2 regions of the Wielerella bovis genome follow, and region 1 is predicted to be linked to the other one. Evidence: predicted binding sites of a transcription regulator. Region 1 holds the regulator's gene; the other holds the start of a gene.
The links. The regulator FNR, encoded in region 1, switches genes on or off when oxygen is low (the NO sensors DNR and NnrR bind a similar motif). The targets are predictions, from matches to a motif close to TTGATNNNNATCAA.
Positions count from the first base shown of each region.

Region 2: MIS45_RS06185 (hemerythrin domain-containing protein) is a predicted target of FNR. The motif match lies at 2,069-2,082, and genes of this name have one in related genera.

Region 1 is NZ_CP092361.1:1,741,917-1,751,851, reverse strand. It holds gene MIS45_RS08555 (DUF695 domain-containing protein) at 1-313, opposite strand, end outside; gene MIS45_RS08550 (hypothetical protein) at 329-928, opposite strand; gene MIS45_RS08545 (RsmB/NOP family class I SAM-dependent RNA methyltransferase) at 1,050-2,315, opposite strand; gene hemN (oxygen-independent coproporphyrinogen III oxidase) at 2,406-3,941, opposite strand; gene fnr (fumarate/nitrate reduction transcriptional regulator Fnr) at 4,060-4,812, shown strand; gene MIS45_RS08530 (response regulator transcription factor) at 5,139-5,819, shown strand; gene MIS45_RS08525 (sensor histidine kinase) at 5,988-7,424, shown strand; gene galE (UDP-glucose 4-epimerase GalE) at 7,668-8,684, shown strand; gene MIS45_RS08515 (L-lactate MFS transporter) at 8,864-9,935, shown strand, end outside.
Region 2 is NZ_CP092361.1:1,248,627-1,258,561, reverse strand. It holds gene MIS45_RS06200 (lactoferrin/transferrin family TonB-dependent receptor) at 1-420, shown strand, start outside; gene MIS45_RS06195 (c-type cytochrome) at 852-1,646, opposite strand; tRNA gene MIS45_RS06190 (tRNA-Arg) at 1,864-1,939, shown strand; gene MIS45_RS06185 (hemerythrin domain-containing protein) at 2,359-2,727, shown strand; gene MIS45_RS06180 (META domain-containing protein) at 2,763-3,197, shown strand; gene folP (dihydropteroate synthase) at 3,218-4,063, shown strand; gene MIS45_RS06170 (ADP-ribosylglycohydrolase family protein) at 4,131-4,901, shown strand; gene MIS45_RS06165 (PilT/PilU family type 4a pilus ATPase) at 5,074-6,258, shown strand; gene MIS45_RS06160 (sulfite exporter TauE/SafE family protein) at 6,841-7,527, opposite strand; gene MIS45_RS06155 (nitroreductase family protein) at 7,753-8,361, shown strand; gene MIS45_RS06150 (lytic transglycosylase domain-containing protein) at 8,491-9,935, shown strand, end outside.

The DNA.
Region 1 (9,935 bases):
TTTCTGGCTCAGACGTTACCGCAAACACAGTACGTTCGCCTTGTGATAAATTCATTAAGCTCAAAGTATCAATGCCTTGTTGATTTTGAATAGCATAGGCTTCAAATTCATCTTGCAAATCATAGGCAGCCTGAGCATCATCATCTCCCGCAATTTGACAAGTTATGGATACCACCCATGCCATGTCTGCGCGTCCCAATAAACTGTTTGCCGACTGATTGCGTCTGAAAAATAACGCATCTTGCCCCTCGTCTTCTTCAATTTGTGCTACCGCATAGCCACATTCTTCGGGATAAATACCATTTCGTCCCATTGCCAGCCACATAGTTTACAATTTTTCAGGCAGCATACTTAACGGTTCAAAATCCTCATCGGCTTGTTCCATAAAATCTACCGTTCCCAGTTTAACCGCGCTGTTCCATTCGCCTAACACATGGTCAAGCATAATAAACGTCATATGTTGTGCATGCTGCAAAAATTCATCATCAATTGTTTTGGTAAACACCACTTCCAGCGCAGGCATTTCACACCATTCGTCCAATTTCACAACAATATCACTCACGCTCAAATCAAAATCGTTCATACCTATCATAAATTGGTCAGGATTTGGCATGGCTTGGCGGAAACCGCGTATGGCACAAGGTAAATTGTCGGGAGCTTGCTCACAAACCGCTTGTACTTGAATGAATTTGTCCATGACACCATGTGCAGTAAACACGATGGTGCTGTGTGTAAATGCATTGTCGCTAGCGGACAAATTGGCATTTTCCAATTCAAACGCAATGTCGGGCAGATATGCTTGCAAAATATCATTGCTTTGTTCCACGATTTCGCGAGCAGGTAATTTTTGGAAACTGGGATATGCCGCTAGCCATGCTTGCCAAAAGGCTTGTGCTTGTTGTTTATGCTCGATTAATTGGTTTAACATGATGATTTCCTTATATAGTCAGTTAAAATAATACAGCATTGCTAGTTTTCTTTATGGACTTATTTTTGTACACGGCGGTCGCTGTCTCCTTGCTTTATTTTAACTGATTATAACTTGGAAATTATGCCTTACGTTGCAACACCGCCGCAAAAAAGCCATCTGTACCATGTGCAGCCGTATTCAGTATTAAAAATTGCCCTGTATTCAAATCAATTTTTTGTGCGGATAACAATTCGCTGCAATCGACCAACTCAAATTGTGGATTATTTTCCAAAAATTCGGCAATTTGCATTTCATTTTCTTCGGGCAATACACTGCAAGTTGCGTACACCAAACGCCCACCTGCGCCCACCAATTGACTGGCAGCCTGCAAAATATTTTGCTGCTGTTGCAATAATTTTTCAATGGTTTCGGGCGATTGGCGATATTTTAAATCAGGGTTACGGCGCAGCGTTCCCAAGCCTGAGCAAGGCGCGTCCACCAACACACGGTCAGCTTTGCCGTATAATCGCGCAATGCGTGGGTCATGCTCACTTTCAATGCGTTCAGGGTGAATATTGGTTAAACCTGCGCGTGTCATGCGCGGTTTTAAATTTGCCAAACGTTTTTCTGAAACATCAAAGGCATAAATTCGCCCCTTGTTTGCCATTTGTGCGCCGATTGCCAACGTTTTACCGCCCGCACCCGCGCAAAAATCCACCACCATCTCGCCACGTTTCGCGCCCACCAAGTGCGCCAATAATTGACTACCTTCGTCTTGTACTTCCAAAGTGCCGTTTAAAAACAATTCATGTTTATTTAACGCAGGTTTGTCGGGGAAACGAATACCATGCGGCGCGTATGGCGTGGCGATGGCTTTGGGGAACTCGGTTTGCAGTTGTGCCAAAATTTTATCGCGTTTGCCTTTAAGCGTGTTCACGCGCACATCAAGAGGAGCGGATTGTGCCACGCTGCGCCCAAAGGCTTGAATTTGCTCATCTTCCCAATGAACTTGTAAACGTGTAATCAGCCAATCGGGTAATTCCGCCACCGTGTTCAGGCTGCCTGAAAATTCCGCTTTACGCGCTTTCAGGCTGCTTAAAAATTCCTTTTCGCCATCTGCTTCGTTTAATATATCTTCTAACTGATTGATATTAAAGCTGCGACCCAATACCAAAGCCGCCAATGCTGCTTTTCGCGCCTGAACGTGGGGGCGGCGCAAAGCCGATGTAATTTTTTGATAATGGCGCAATGCTGCAAACGCCGTTTCCGCGATTTCGTGGCGGTCGGCGCGTCCTAGTTTGTGATGATTGCGAAAATACGCAGAAATTATCGCGTCAGCAGGTTGTTGAAAAGTTAGCATATTTTCCAAAACTTGGGCGGTATGGTTCAGTTGATTTGCGTTCATGATAATTTTGTGTGTAGATAAAAATGGGACGTATTTTAACGGTTTTTTATGTTTTCAGGCTGCCTTCGCAACGATAAGGCAGCCTGAAAATCATACTGTTTGTGAATATTTTGCGTGGGTTTCTTTGTGGCGCAGATAATAATCAAACACCATCGCAATATTGCGGATTAAGAAACGACCTTTGGGAGTAACGGTTAAACCATCATCGCGCAAATCAATCAAGCCACGTTCGGCAAGTTGGCGCAAATCGGGCATTTCATCGGCAAAATATTCGCTAAACGATGGCGTTTTGGGCGCATCAAAACGACCCAATAAAGCATCGCTAATAATGCCTAATTCCGCCATTTTTTTCATGTGCGCGACTTCTGCCGCATCAAAACCTGAATCGCTGTTTTCAGGCTGCCTTTGTGCCAATTCATCGGCATAATCATTAAAATTCAATGAAAAGCGACACATTAAATCTTGAATGATTTGGCGGCGAAATACGTCATCATCATTTAATTGAAAACCGCGCATAATCGGCAATTTGTTTGCGTCCAAATCCGCATAATAGTCTTCCAATGAACGTTGATTTTGACTGTATGTATTGCCGATTTTGCCAATGCTGGACACGCCAATCGCCACCAAATCGCAATCGGCATAAGTGGAATAACCCTGAAAATTGCGTTGCAAACGACCTTCTTTCAGCGCAATCGCCAATTCGTCTTCGGGTTTGGCAAAATGGTCCATACCAATAAACACATAGCCTTTTTCGTCCAACAAATGCACGGCGTATTGCAAAATATCCAATTTTTCTTCGCTGGACGGCACGGTTTCAGTGTCAATGCGGCGTTGTGGTTTGAAAATATGTGGCAAATGCGCGTAATGATACAAAGCCAAACGGTCGGGATTCAGTTCGTTCAAAACGGTGTCCAAAGTCGGTTTAATGCTTTCCACCGATTGATGCGGCAAACCGTAAATCAAATCCACGCTGATGGATTTGAAACCTGCTGCTCGTGCGGCTTCAATCACTTCTTTGGTTTCTTCCACCGTTTGAATGCGGTTCACGGCAGCCTGAACTTTCGGGTCAAAATCCTGAATGCCCACGCTCATGCGGTTGAAACCCAGTTTGCCCAATTTGAACACGCTTTCACGGCTCACTTTGCGCGGGTCAATTTCAATGGAATATTCGCCATCTGGCAGCAATTCAAAATGTTCGCGTATCATTTTGAACACGCGCTCCAATTGTTCATCGCTCAAAAACGTGGGCGTACCACCGCCAAAATGTAATTGTGCCAATTTGTGTTTGCCGTGCAAATGCGGTTTGAGCAAAGCCATTTCTTTTTCCAAATAAGTTAAATATTCATCGGCTTTGCTGCTGTCTTTGGTAATGACTTTGTTGCACGCGCAGTAATAGCAAATTACATTGCAAAATGGAATATGTACATATAATGAAACGGGTTCATCATTATTTTTTAATGTTTTCTCTAATGTTTTTGTATATTCAGGCAGCCTGAAACCATCGTGAAAGCGGTCGGCTGTGGGATATGAGGTGTAACGCGGACCATTGGCAGGTAGGCTGGCAATCAGTTCTCGGTCGAAGTCAAAAAGTGTGTGGTCGTGTTGTGCTATATGAATAGTTTTCATTGTGTAGTAGCTTGTATTTTGTTTTGGACTAAAACTTGCTAGAATAGCGCAATTCGAACAAAAATGCATTGATTTCTATCAAGCTGCATTTTGCAAACATCAAAACAGGATTGTCGCCATGACAAAAATACATTTAATCACACAAAAAAATGAATGTCCGAATTGTTCTTTAAGAGAGGTTTGTTTGCCTGTTGAAGCACCAGCTGGCTTGCAAGAAGAAGATTTTAGACAATTAAACGCGGTTATCAAACAAAGTAAAAAATTGAAAAAAGGGGAATATTTATTCCATGCGGGAGAGTCGTTTTCTTCATTGTTTGCGATTCGCACGGGTTTTTTCAAAACATCTGTTAATACGCAAGATGGTCGCGACCAAGTAACGGGTTTTTTCATGTCGGGTGAATTGGTGGGCATGGACGGCATCAGCATCAACAAATATGCGTGCGATGCGGTGGCGTTGGAAGATAGCGAAGTGTGTGAATTGCCATTTGACCGTTTGGAAGAATTGCAAAAACATATGCCACAGTTGAATTTACACTTTTTCCGCTTGATGAGCCGCGAAATTGTACGCGACCAAAATGTGATGTTGTTATTGGGCAATATGCGTGCGGAAGAACGTTTGGCGGTGTTTTTGCTGAACTTGTCCGACCGTTTGCGTATGCGTGGATTTGCGGCAAATGATTTTATTTTGCGGATGTCGCGTGAAGAAATTGGCAGTTATTTGGGTTTGAAGCTGGAAACGGTAAGCCGTACTTTGTCGCGTTTCAATCAAGAAGGTTTGATTTCGGTGGAACACAAACACATTAAAATTTTGCAACCTGATGTGTTGCAAGCGATGATTTCAGGCTGTGAAGGCAGAAGACATGTGGCGTAAATGCTAAATAAACAACGAAAGCTAGGGGCTAATGGCAATTTGTTATTAGCTCCTAGCTTTTTTCGCTGTTTGTTTATATTTATTATTATAGTGGATTCAATTTAAATAAGGACAAGGCGACAGAGACCGCCATGTACACCTAGTACATAAGGGAGCTGGCAATGCTGTACTGGTTTAAATTGAATTCACTATAGGCAGCCTGAAATGTTAAGTTCTACTTTTACAATGAAAAAAAGCGCAAACTTGGCATACATGCCACTATGAATGTAAAGATAATACTGTTAAGATATATTCCAACTATTCCCACAAACATAAGGAAACACACAATGAGTCGCGTATTATTAGTAGATGATGATGATATTTTAGCGGAATTGCTGACCGAATATTTAACTGCTGAAGGTTTGGAAGTGAATCGCATGCCCGATGGTGAAAGTGGTGCAAAAGAAATTTTGACAGGTAATTATGATGTAGTGGTACTGGATTCCATGATGCCAAAAATGAACGGTTTGGATGTATTAAAAACTGTACGCGCACAAAGCAATATCCCCATTATTATGCTGACTGCAAAAGGTGATGACATTGACCGCATCATCGGTTTGGAAATGGGAGCTGATGATTATGTACCGAAACCTTGCCAACCACGTGAATTATTGGCGCGTATCAATGCTATTTTGCGCCGTTCGCAACAGCCTGTGGATACATCAGGTGCTGCGAGTAGCGGTCTGACAGCCAGCGGGGTAACCTTGTATCCATCTAAACGCCAAGCGATTGTTGGCGACCAAACGTTGGAATTAACCAGCACCGAATTTAATTTATTGGAAGTGTTGATGCGTCATGCAGGACAAGTTGTGAGCAAAGGGAATTTGTCGCAAGAAGCACTTGACCGCAAATTGGCAAAATTTGACCGTAGTATTGATGTGCATATTTCCAGCATTCGCCACAAATTAGGCGATGCTTCTTTGATTCAAACAGTGCGCGGTTTAGGTTATTTGTTTGTGAAAAACTAATCGCTAGCTCGGGGCTGATGATTTGGGCGGATTTAGCGCAAAATCCAACCGTGCACGAATTATTATTAGCCCCTATAATGGCAGCCTGAAACATCTTTTTCAGGCTGCCTTAATTTGTTATTTAAATCTAATTTTTCAGGCTGCCTTAACTCTTATTTTTTGATTGTTATGAAACTTTTTCAACGCATTTTTTCCACATTCTGCTTGGTCATTATCTGCGGGATTTTTATCGCCAGTTTCACATTCTGGCTGATACAAAGTCGCATGAACGAAACGCATTCCAAACAAAGACGCAATATGGAAAGCATCATGCTTGCCAACACGTTAGCAACGTTCCAATCGCAGGGTGCACAAGCAACTAAAGATATGCTCACACGTTGGCATGACCATCCTGCTACTAAACACATTGCCATCGTATCCAGTATCACGCATAAAGAAATTTTCAATCGCCCGTTTTCGCGAGATGAATATTTGCGAGCCTATCAATTTGCGCTGGAAAATCCCAAATCGGATATGTCGATTATTTATTATGATGGTTTTGGCGAAGAGTATCTGTTTTTTGTACGCAATTTTGATAAGCAAGAAATGGAACGGTTGCCCACATTAATTATCCCTGGTTTGCCTTTTGCGCCCGTGTGGCATGAATTTATTTTGATTGGTGTTACCTTGTTGATTGGTTTGTTGTTGGCGTATATTTTGGCACGTAATATTGCGCACCCTATTAGTATTTTGGAACATGGTATGAACCGTTTGGCAGCGGGTGAGTTGGATACGCGCGTGTCTCATCAACTGATTGAGCGAAAAGATGAATTAGCCAGCTTGGGTGTACAATTTGATAAAATGGCGGCACAACTGCAACAATTGGTAGAGAAAGAACGCCATTTGCTGCACCATGTATCCCACGAAATGCGTTCGCCTTTGGCGCGTGTGCAAGCCTTGTTGGGCTTAATTCAAGCACGTCCCGAAAAGCAGACGGATTATATACAACGCTTGGAAAACGAAATCACGCGCATGGACACATTGGTGGGCGAATTGCTGACTTTATCGCGCTTGGAAACGGCGAATATGGCGATGGAAAAAGAACCTTTGCCGATTGTGCCATTTGTGCAGCAATTGGTGGAAGACAGTCAAGTGGTGGCAGAACAACGCCAACACACGATTATTTTTGATAAATGCAGCCTGAAAGCCGATGCGTGTTTAAATGCCAATGAAAGTTATCTATATCGCGCTTTGGATAATGTGATTCGCAATGCGATGAATTACAGCCCCGAAGGCAGCACGATTCACATCAAAATGTATGAAGACCGCAAAAATCTGCACATTGAAATTGTGGACAACGGCGTGGGTGTCAAACCAGAGCAGTTGCCGCATATTTTCACCGCGTTTTATCGCGCCGACAGCAGTAATGGCAAAACAGGGACGGGCTTGGGTTTGGCGATTACTAAACACATTGCTGAACAACATTGTGGTAAATTATTCGCGGAAAATGTACAGCCTAATGGTTTGAAAATGCACTTTGTTTTGCCTAAAACTACGCGTGCTAAACACAGTAGTTTGTCGCAACAAGAAGAGCAGCCTGAAGACAATGAAAAGCAGGAAAATTAAAGGTTTCAGGCTGCATTTCAGTATACCACCTATGGAACATTTTTGGTCGTGTACTGACAGGTTACATGATTCTATAATTTATAGTGAATTCAATTTAAACCAGTACAGCGTTGCCAGCTCCCTTATGTACTATGTGTACACGGCGGTCGCTGTCGCCTTGTCCTGATTTAAATTGAATCTACTATAATCAAAAAGGCAGCCTGAAAACCATTTTTCAGGCTGCATCAACACAAGGAAAACATCATGAATATTTTGGTTACAGGCGGCGCAGGTTTTATCGGCTCGCACACGGTGGTGGAATTGCTCAATGCAGGGCATCAGCCGATTATTTTGGATAATTTGTGTAACGCATCTGCCAAAGTTTTGCAACGCGTGGCAGAAATTACGGGCAAAGAACCAACTTTTTACGAAGGCGACATCCGCGACCGCCCTCTTTTGCGTGAGATTTTCGCCACGCATCAAGTGGACAGCGTGATTCATTTTGCCGCCTTAAAAGCCGTAGGCGAAAGCGTGCAATTACCGTTAAATTATTACAACAACAATGTTTCAGGCAGCGTGATTTTATTGGAAGAAATGCAACGCGCAGGGGTATTTAGCATCGTGTTCAGCTCATCGGCAACCGTGTATGGCGACCCGAGCATTGTGCCGATTACCGAGCAAAGTCCAACAGGCGCAACCACCAATCCATACGGTACCAGCAAACACATGATGGAACGCATTATGATGGATTTGCAACACGCCGACCCACGTTGGAGCGTGATTTTATTGCGCTATTTCAATCCAATCGGCGCACACGCCAGCGGCAAAATCGGAGAACAACCCAATGGCATTCCCAACAATTTACTGCCCTATGTCTGCCAAGTCGCAGCGGGTAAATTGAAAGAATTGTCGGTATTTGGCGATGATTACGCTACGCACGATGGCACAGGCGTGCGCGATTACATTCACGTTGTGGATTTGGCAATCGGTCATTTGAAAGCTTTGGATGCCAAAGCCAAACAATCAGGCGTACACATTTACAATTTAGGCACAGGCGTAGGTTATTCGGTGTTGGATATTGTCAAAGCATTTGAAGCTGCATCAGGACAAATCGTGCCTTATGCAATTAAACCACGCCGCGCTGGCGACATTGCCACTTGTTACGCCGACCCAAGCAAAGCCAAAACAGAATTGGGCTGGACAGCACAACGTGATTTACACACTATGATGGTAGATGCATGGCGTTGGCAATCACATAATCCAAATGGTTATGATGAATAAGTAATGCTTATATTAAAGGCAGCCTGAAAATAGTTTTTTCAGGCTGCCTATTAAAAATAAATTTGTTTTTATAGTCATTAAAAAAATATTGGATTCAAAAATACAACCTATTTTTTCTAACACCCTGACATAATCTTTGCTACAATCCGAATTCTTCTGAACTAAATCAAAGAGTTTCTATGTCTTTCCTTGACCGTTCTCGCTCTATCGCCCCGATGAATTACAATCGTTGGCTCGTTCCCCCAGCCGCATTGGCGGTGCATTTGTCTATTGGGCAAATTTACGCCTATTCCGTGTTCAATAAACCGCTCACACAAACAATTGGCATTACTCAATCTGCTCCCAATGATTGGTCGCTTGCCACCATTGGCTGGATTTTCAGTATTGCTTTGGCGGTGTTGGGCGCATCTGCCGCTTTGTTTGGCACATGGATGGAACGCGTCGGGCCACGCAAAGCCATGTTTGTCGCAGCGTGTTGTTTTGGTTTAGGTTTTTTGATTTCTGCTCTGGGCGTGAAAACACACAATATTTGGCTGGTGTATTTGGGCAATGGCGTGATTGGCGGTGTCGGTTTGGGCTTGGGCTATATTGGACCCGTATCCACGCTGATGAAATGGTTTCCCGATAAACCTGGTATGGCGACAGGTTTGGCGATTATGGGATTTGGTGGTGGTGCAATGTTGGCATCGCCCTTATCCGTATTGCTGATGAATTATTTTAAAAGTGCCACTTCGGTGGGCGTGTGGGAAACCTTTGTTGTATTAGGTATTTTTTATTTTGTGTTTATGCTGTTTGGCGTATTCACGATTCGGATTCCTGCCGATGGTTGGAAACCCAAAGGTTATGTTGCGCCCAAATCTGCTAACAAATTGGTTAGCCAACATCATGTAAACGCCGCTACCGCCATCAAAACACCGCAATTTTGGCTACTGTTTTGGATTTTGTGTTTGAACGTAACGGCTGGAATCGGTGTACTGGGACAAGCCAGCGTGATGATTCAAGAATTGTTTTCAGAAACATCGGTCGGTAAAGATGCGGCAATTAGCGCAGCGGCGGCAGCTGGTTTTGTCGGTTTATTGAGTTTGTTTAATATGGGCGGACGCTTTTTCTGGTCGTCCATTTCCGACAAAATCGGGCGCAAAAATGTATATTTTGTGTTTTTTATACTTGGTTCTCTGCTGTATTTTGCCGTGCCATCTATTGGTGCAAGTGGCAGTAAAGCATTGTTTGTGATTGGTTTTTGCGTGATTA
Region 2 (9,935 bases), 490 kb from region 1:
GGTTACATCAATGTTTCCGAACCCACTATGGAAGCTGTTCAACCTGGTCGTTTTGTTGCAGGCATAGGTTATGACCAACCAGAAGGGAAATGGGGGTTTAATTTAAGCGGCACTTACTCCAAAGCTAAACGCAATGACGAATTGACAGGCAGCAAAATCTACGGTGGCGGTAATATTGTCCAAATCGCAGGTAAGCGTACTCGTGCATGGTATATTTACGATTTGACCGCTTATTACAACTTAAGACAGAAATTTACCCTGCGTAGTGGTATCTATAACCTAACTAATCGCAAATACAGCACATGGGAAAATGTACGTCAATCTTCCGCCAATGCTGTGAATCAAGACCAAAGTATCCGTTCTGCTCGCTATGCTGCGCCTGGTAGAAACTTTACTGTTAGTTTGGAAATGAAATTTTAAAACCACATTCCATTATTATTTTCGTGCAGATGTGAATCTGATTTTCTGGCAAAGAAACATGATTTCATATATCTTCCAATGATGGATTCACATCTATTAGTTGTTTAAAATGGAAATAAGGAAGACAAGAGAACAGAATATACTATGGTGGATTCAATTTAAATCAGGACAAGGCGACAGCGACCGCCGTGTACATATAGTACATAAGGGAGCTGGCAACGCTGTACTGGTTTAAATTGAATTCACCATATATACAAATCAGCATAAGAAAGAACGACTATACATGAAAATGAATAGCCTAGTTTTAGGTTGTCTTAAGCTAAAAAAGCAGCCTGAAACTTTTACACAACTTATTTAGGCAGCATGAAAACAAAAAACACGGTATTTCCAATAAATACCGTGTTTGTATATTATTATATATTGCTTAACGATTAACCACCAGACTGTTTTACCATATAATCAATGGCTGCTTTCATATCCGCTTCTGTCAAGTTTGGATTACCACCTTTGGCAGGCATTGCATTGAAACCTTTCATTGCATTTTCTAACAAAGTAGCTTTACCTTTTTGAATACGTGGTGCCCATTCATCATTTTTGGTAATGCGTGGCGTATTAGGGATAACCGAAGTTGCTGCATGACATACATAACAAGTTGTATCATATACTTCTTTACCACGATCACCAGCATCTGCAACGGAAGAAGTAGCGGCTGCCGAAGCTGTTTCAGCATTCGCTGTGGCTTTTGCACCCACAGCAGGTTCAGTAAAATTAGCACCTGATTGATTGGCCATATACGCCACCGCACGCGCTACCTCGTCATCTGTCAAATCAGGAGAACCGCCACGAGCAGGCATGGTATTAAAGCCGTCAATCGCATGACGCACTAAAACATCAAAACCTTGCGCAATTCGAGCAGTCCATTGGTCGTTATGCGTAATTTTGGGAGAGTCTGGTGTAACACTATCTGCTGCATGGCATTGCGCACAAATTTTATCAAATACTTGCTGACCTGTGCGCTGTCCTGGTTCTGCACCATCGCCCAACTGTAAGCGACCACTTGGCATAATACGAGTTTCTGTTGCACTTTCTGTTGTTTGTGCCACTTCACTATGGTAGCCACTATTTGCCAATTTTGCTAATAAAACAATAACTGATACTAGGATAATAATGCCGCCCAACAAAGTAACCATTGCTGAACCGCGTACTTTATTTTTAGATGAATTCATGGAATTATTCTCGCCATTTTAGGGTTGTGAGAAGAAAGTGGTTTGTATTGTTAATTTACATTAACATGAATTTGCGTGATTATACTGAATTCAATCGGGGTTTCCAATCCTAAATATAAAATAATATGATTTTGCTTTGTTTAATTTGCAGTGTTTGTGGAAAATTTTGCCAAAAAATAAAATTTCGGGTATGCTTTCACTCTTTAATGAGTGCGCCGTACCCGTAGCTCAGTTGGAAGAGCGTCAGTTTCCGAAGCTGAAGGTCGCCGGTTCGAACCCAGTCGGGTGCGCCATACGATTTATTTAGATTAATAACTCACATCATAACCCAATAAAGCAACTTTGATTTTTAAGTTGCTTTTTTCGTATTTGAATCAAACCTTCTCTGCTTTTAAGCCATCTCTTTTAAGCCATCTCTCAATTTCATGATAATCAAAGAAAAACACTTTGCTTCTGATTAAAATCTAGCGAGAGCAGTTTGAATATGTGCGTATATACTGGTTTAAATTGAATACAGGTTCTCACTCTCTATATGTAATTTGAAACGGCTATACGTCATCTTCCATTTGTTAGACTTCTTATTTTTATAGATATTGTTATTGGCTTGAAATTAATAATGCTGTATTATTTTGATTTTAAAAGACTATATTTGCAAAAGTTGTAATTTGCTATTTCGCGACTGACATCATAATCTTGTAAAAAGGTTTATCAAATGAAACGACATTCCACTTTAATCAAACTTTCGCAAGAGCATCATCATACATTGGCATTGTGTTTGCGTATTTTAAGGCAGCCTGAAAACAATTATCGTGAAGAAATTACGGCGCATTTTGTGGATTTGGAAACACACTTTCGTGTCGAAGAAACGCAATTTGCACCTTTGTGGACAATACTCAATCGGACAGATTTGCAAACACGTTTTGAACAGGAGCATGCGCAATTACGCCGTTTGTTTCAGGCTGCCCAATTTGATAGCGCACAATGGAATACGACTTTTGCCACATTATTACGCGACCATGCGCGTTTTGAAGAACGTGAATTGTTCCCTGCTTTGCAAGAAAAAGTGTTGCCAGTAGAATAGTGTAGCCTGAAAACATTAGTAGGAGAATTTTTATCATGAAATTTTTACCACTTTTATGTGCAGCGTTACTCTGCGCGTGTACCACGTCTATACCCAATCAGCAGAATACGATTGTCAATCAACAAAATGCACCATCTTTGCCTTTAGCTGGAAAATGGCAACTGGCTGCGTTTACAGGATTTTCAACACAACAAATCCAACAAGCGCAGGCTTATATGGATTTGAGCAAAATGCCCGATGCGCACGCCAATATGGGCTGTAATCAACTGATATTCCAAGCAAAAATCATTGATTCCACACAAATTCAATTTGATAATATAGCAAGCACACTCATGGCTTGCGACGAAGAAATGAAATTGGAACAAGCGTTTAGTCAAACATCGCATCAAGGTGCGTGGACATATTCGCTGCAAAATAATCGCTTGATTTTGCGCCATGAAATGGGCGTTGAAATGCAGTTTACACCTTAATTTGTAATACAGGAGTTTTTATGTCTGCACGTTGGCAAACCACACGATTTACGATTGATTTGTCTCGCCCAAAAGTGATGGGCATTGTCAATATTACGCCCGATTCTTTTTCTGATGGTGGCGTGTATTCTGGCAGCCTGAAAAACACGCTGGCACATGCTGAAAAACTGTTGCACGATGGCGCAGATATTTTAGATATTGGCGGCGAATCCACGCGCCCCAATGCGGATTATGTTTCGCCCGAAATCGAATGGCAACGCGTGCAACCCGTGTTAGCTGAATTAGCACAATGGAACGTACCGATTAGTTTGGATACGCGCCGTGCTGCGATAATGCGTTTGGCGTTGGAGCAAGGATATGTCGACATCATCAACGATGTGCAGGCTTTGGAAGATGAAGGCGCAATGGAACTTGTGGCGCAATCATCCGCAGGTGTATGTTTAATGCATATGCAAGGGCTGCCTGAAAATATGCAAAATAATCCTGTTTATCAAGATGTTGTGGACGAAGTAGCACGTTATTTGAGTGAGCGTGTACGCCTATGTGAACAAGCAGGTATTGCGCTCAATCGTATCACTCTGGATGTGGGATTTGGTTTTGGTAAAACGCTGGCGCATAATATTGCATTGATGCAACATTTACCGCAATTATCTACATCCTACGCATTACCCTTATTAGTTGGCGTATCACGCAAACGCATGATTGGCGAGATGATAGAGCGTGAAATTCCTGCCGAACGTGTCGCTGGCAGCGTAGCAGCGGCTTTGTTTGCCATACAACACGGTGCAAAAATCGTTCGCGTACATGATGTGCGTGAAACAGTAGATGCGGTGAAAGTTTGGCAACATTTGTCTGCAAAAAACTGAAAAGGCAGCCTGAAAACTGCTACAATTTATTTTCAGGCTGCATTGACATTTTATAAAGGAAATCATCATGCTAGGCGCAGCAACAGGCGATATTATTGGCTCATGCTTTGAATTTGATAATTACAAAGACACCGATTTTGAACTTTTCTCACCCACATCCGATTACACCGATGACACCATTTGCACCGCCGCCGTTGCCGAGTGGGTATTGGGCGGTTGCGAGCAAGATTTAGCGGTAATTATGCAAACATGGTGTCGCCGTTATCCCAATCCATGTGGCGCGTATGGTGCACGTTTCAATCAATGGATTTGGTCAAATGACCCACAACCGTATAAATCATGGGGCAACGGCTCAGCCATGCGTGTTTCTGCGATTGGTTGGGCATTTGACAGCTTGGACGAAACGTTGGATAAAGCCGAACAATCTGCTGCTATCACACACAATCATCCCGAAGGCATTAAAGGCGCACTTGCCACCGCCGCCGCTATTTTTTGGGCGCGACAAGGCGAAAATAAGGATTATATTCGCCAAGAAATTGAATCCGAATTTGGCTACGATTTAAGCCAAACCTGCGAGCAAATTCGCCCAGAATACCGTTTTTATGAAAGCTGCCAAGGCACGGTACCGCAAGCCATCATCGCGTTTTTGGATAGCCACAGTTTTGAACACGCGATTCGTTTGGCGATTTCTTTGGGTGGCGACAGCGATACGATTGCGGCGATTACAGGCAGCATTGCCGAAGCGTATTATGGCGGTATTCCAGCCGCCATTCGCAAAAATGTGTTGCATATTTTGCCTCATGAAATCAGCGATATTTTATTAAAAATAACACAATAAATATGCCAAAGGCAGCCTGAAAAAATGATTTTCAGGCTGCCTTTTATAACAAGATACAACACTTCCCTTATTTTCGGGCAGCCTAAACGCGACAAAGCAGCCTGAACAAGATAAAATACGCCCCTTTCAATTTTACCGAATCATCATAAATCAAATACATAAGGAAAACATAATGTCCGCACTCCCACCCGTAAACGAAGAAATGAAAAAGTTCATTCACAGCTTATTGACTCACATGGTCAAAAACAAAGGCTCGGACTTATTCATCACCGCAGGCTTCCCACCAGCCATGAAATTGGACGGCAAATTAACCCGTTTGAGCGATAAACCGCTGACCGCCGAACACACCATGCAAATCGCGCGTTCCATTATGGACGACAAACAAGCCGAAGAATTTTTAAACACCAACGAATGCAACTTCGCCATCAGTTTGGCTGGTGTATCTCGTTTCCGTATCAATGCCATGATTCAACGTGGCGCAGCCGCTTTGGTTTGCCGTGTGATTACCAGTGATATTCCCAAATTTGAAGATTTAAAATTGCCGCCTGTATTGCGCGATGTGGTTATGGAAAAACGTGGCTTGGTGATTTTTGTTGGCGGTACAGGTTCGGGTAAATCCACATCTCTCGCTGCTATGATTGATTATCGCAATGAAAACAGCTTTGGTCATATCATTACCATTGAAGACCCGATTGAATATGTGCATCCACACAAAAATTGCATCGTTTCACAACGCGAAGTCGGCGTGGATACCGAAAACTGGTTTGCCGCATTGAAAAACACCTTGCGCCAAGCCCCAGATGTGATTTTGATTGGTGAGATTCGCGACCGCGAAACCATGGACTATGCGCTTGCTTTTGCCGAAACAGGACACTTGTGTATGGCAACCTTGCATGCCAACAACTCTAACCAAGCACTTGACCGCATCATCAACTTCTTCCCCGAAGAACGCCGCACCCAATTGCTGACTGACTTATCTTTGAACTTAAAAGGTTTCATTTCGCAACGTTTGATTCCACGAAAAACAGGTAAAGGTCGTTCAGCAGCAGTAGAAATTTTGTTGAACTCGCCTTTGATTTCCGAATTGATTTTGAAAGGCGAAGTGCATGGCATTAAAGAAATCATGGCGAAATCACGCGAATTGGGCATGCAAACCTTTGACCAAGCCTTGTTTGATTTGTATGAAGACGACATGATTTCCTATGACGATGCGATTAAAAATGCCGACTCTGCCAACGACTTGCGTTTACAAATTAAATTGAACAGTAAGAAAAATGCCACAGCTGGCGAAGATGGGGCATTGGACGGCTTGTCTATTATGGATTATCAGCACGAACAGCCTGATGAGCAGCAATAAGGCAGCCTGAAACCCTTGCAACTCCCAAATTGTAAGTTGGATTCTTAGAACCTGTGTTCATAATCTTAATAGCTTGCTTTTATCGCCACTTCATACGACTACTGCGTTGGCTTCCCACGCCAATATGTTCAATATTGGCGTGGGAAGCCGCCTTGTATTCGCATGAATTGACAATAAAATCAAGTTATCAATCTTACGAACACAGGTTCTTAAATCTAACATTTTTTCCACCATGCAACTATAGTCGTTTTAAATTAATACTAACAAGACGATAGAGACCATCGTGTACAAAAGTACATAATGGGCTGACAACATTGTATTATTTTTATTTCAAACGACCATATTTGTTTTTATATAAAATTATCAGGAAAAGTATAGTCGTAGAAATGAAAATGCAGTACAAGGCGACAACGCCCGCCGTGTACGAATAGTACATAAGGGCGTTGGCAACGCCGTACTGCTTTTTCAGTTCTGCGACTATATCTGATCTACACGTTTTCAGGCTGCCTGCATGGTTTTTGCAAAAGTTTCATCCTGAAAGCAAAAAAGAACCGCATTATTTATATAATGCGGTTTTTACATTTAAAAGGCAGCCTGAAACACCAACCATACCCGAATAATCTGCCAAATCGCCCATAAACTGACCAACAAGCCCACACTCAACCGCAGCATACGATGTTGCAAAATTTGTTTCAGTTGTACCGCAAAAATACCTGCTGCCAATAAATTAGGCAATGTTCCCAAACCAAACGCCAATAAATACAATGCCCCCTGCATCGCTGAACCGCTGCCGAGCGCATATAAAGAAGCATTGTAAACCAAGCCGCATGGCAACCAGCCCCACAATATGCCCACGCCCAAACACGCTGATACGGAACGAATTGGTAATAAGCGATTGAGCAAGGGATTTAGCCGCCGCCAAATGGGTCGCCCCAAAAGTTCAATTTTGCTTGCTAGCGAAAAAATGCCCGCTAAATACAAGCCCATTAGCAATAATAAAATATTAGCAGCAAGCGACAAACCCAGTTGCACGGTGCGCGTGTGTTCCAATAAACTACCAATTTGCGACAATGCACCCATCAGTGCGCCGATAACAACATAGCTACCAATTCTGCCTGCATTAAGCAAAATAATCAGCCAGATACGTTGAATATGCGGTGGTAATTGCAAGGCGAATGCGCTGCTTAGTCCGCCACACATACCAACACAATGTGTACCACCTAGAAAACCAAGTAAAAACAAAGAAAGTAGGGTAATAGGTTCGTGCATGATTGCTTCAATAAAAGCTAAAAAAAGCATTTTACACGTTTTCAGGCTGCCTGATGTGGTAATATAAAATCGCATTGTTTTTATTTTAACTAACTTATATTGACAACTATCTCGGCAATGTTTCTTATAAAGAAAAATAGTTTGTTGATTATTGCGCTGGTTAAAATAAATGGCTCGCAGTACAATTTCAATTTATTTTTAATAACACCCACAAAGGAAAGCATTATGTCTGTACAAACTTTGCAACAAATTGCAGAAAAACGCCGCACTATCTATGTTTTAAACAAAGAACTGCCTGTTAGCCAAGCCGAAATTTCACAAATTGTGGAACACGCGGTGCTGCATACTCCTTCATCTTTTAACTCACAATCTACCCGTGCTGTTGTATTGTTTGGCTTGGAACACGAAAAATTGTGGGATATTGCCGCCGCTGAATTACGCAAAATTGTGCCAGAAGACAAATTTGAACCTACTGCCAATAAATTAAATGCCTTCAAAGCAGGGGCAGGCAGCATTTTGTTTTTTGAAGACCAAGCCGTTGTACGCGGTTTACAAGAACAATTCCCTGCTTATGCAGCCAATTTCCCTATTTGGGCAGACCATGCAAATGCGATGACACAATATGCGATTTGGACAACTTTGGCAGCTGCGGATGTGGGCGCAAATTTGCAGCACTATAATCCTGTCATTGATGCAGAAGTGGCTAAAACATGGGATATTCCTGCCAATTGGACATTGCGTGCGCAAATGGTATTTGGTGGCATTGATGCACCTGCTGGCGAAAAAACATTTAATCCATTGGAAGAACGTTTTAAAGTTTACGGTGCAAATTAAGGTTATTTCTGCGTAAATAATTCATAGGCAGCCTGAAAATTATGTTTTCAGGCTGCCTTATTAATAAAAAAGTGATATGATGCCGCCTTTTAAATTTTTTTAATTTTCAACACAATAATGGAATTTTGCATGACAGTTATCAAATTGGCAGCCAACGGCATCAGCGGCATTGCATTGGCAGTTCTAGCGGCTTGTTCTTCTACACAACAGTCTACCAATAACGCAACACTTCAAACAATTTCCACTCAAACAGGCACGCCAACCATGCCTGCTATGAATCATTCAGTAGGGGTATTTTCTGCACCTCAACGTCCAATGCAAGCGGCAAACCAAATCATTTATGATTATCAGCGTTTGGATAGTACATTGGCTGCGGTTAAAAATGGCGATGACAATGCAGCAATGCAATTTTTGGCAACACAATCAGACAGCGCAATGGGCGAAAGTGTCCGCAATGAATGGCTGAAAAGTTTGGGACGACGCGGTCAATCAGGCTTATTTGCGCAAGAATATGCGCGTGTACATCCTGACGGTCGTCATCAAGAAACTCGCTGCTATGCGCATTTGCTTGGCGTGGAAAACAATGCTCAATTTGTAAATGACTTGTTGGAAGAAACTGGAAAATTACCTACTGGTTGTAATACTTTATTACAAGCGCGTGCCAGCAGCCTGAATCCAAGCCGTGCATGGCGACGTGTGCGTGGTTTGTTGAGTAGCGGACAATCTACTGATGCAGCAAATTTAGCAGCAGCTTTGGGTAGTCCATTAAACAGTGGTTCGGGTTATGGTACGCAAGAAAATATGTTGCGCAGCGTGATTAGCCAAGATGCACAAAAATCGCCCGATGCAGCGGCAGCGCGTTTGCAAGCAATGGCAGGCAGACTGAATAGTGAACAAGTGGGTTATGCATGGGGTGTTTTAGGGTTAGCGCATGCGAAAAATCAAAATTTTAGTACTGCTTTGTCGTATTATCATTTAGCAGACCGCAAGCAACTGAATACGGAACAATTTGAATGGTATGCACGTTCCGCATTGCGTTCACAAAATTGGCAAGCGTTGGACAATATTATCGCCAGTATGCCAGCCAAATTGCAAAATGACCCAACTTGGTTATATTGGCGCGCACGCAGCTTGGCAGCATTGGGTAATAATGGACAAGCGCGTAGCCTGTATCAAAAAGCAGCACAAAGTGGACGTAATTTCTATGCAGTTTTATCAACTGAAGAGTTGGGACAACGCATTAATACACGCAATAATGTTGGTGATGCAACACAAGCCAATGTGCAGCAGTTGAGTCGTGATGGCGCAATCAATCGTGCGCTGACTTTGTTTACCCATGCGCAACAAAGTGGTAACAGCCGTATGCGCCGTCAAGCACAAAATGAATGGCGTTATGCGGTGCGCGGCATGAATGAAACCACCTTACTGACTGCGGCACAACTGGCACATAATCATCAATTCTATGATATGGCAATTTATAGCGCGGACAGAACAGACCATGCGTTGAATTTCAATTTGCGTTATTTGATGCCATATCGTGATTTGGTTGTCAGCTACGCACAACAGCATGGCGT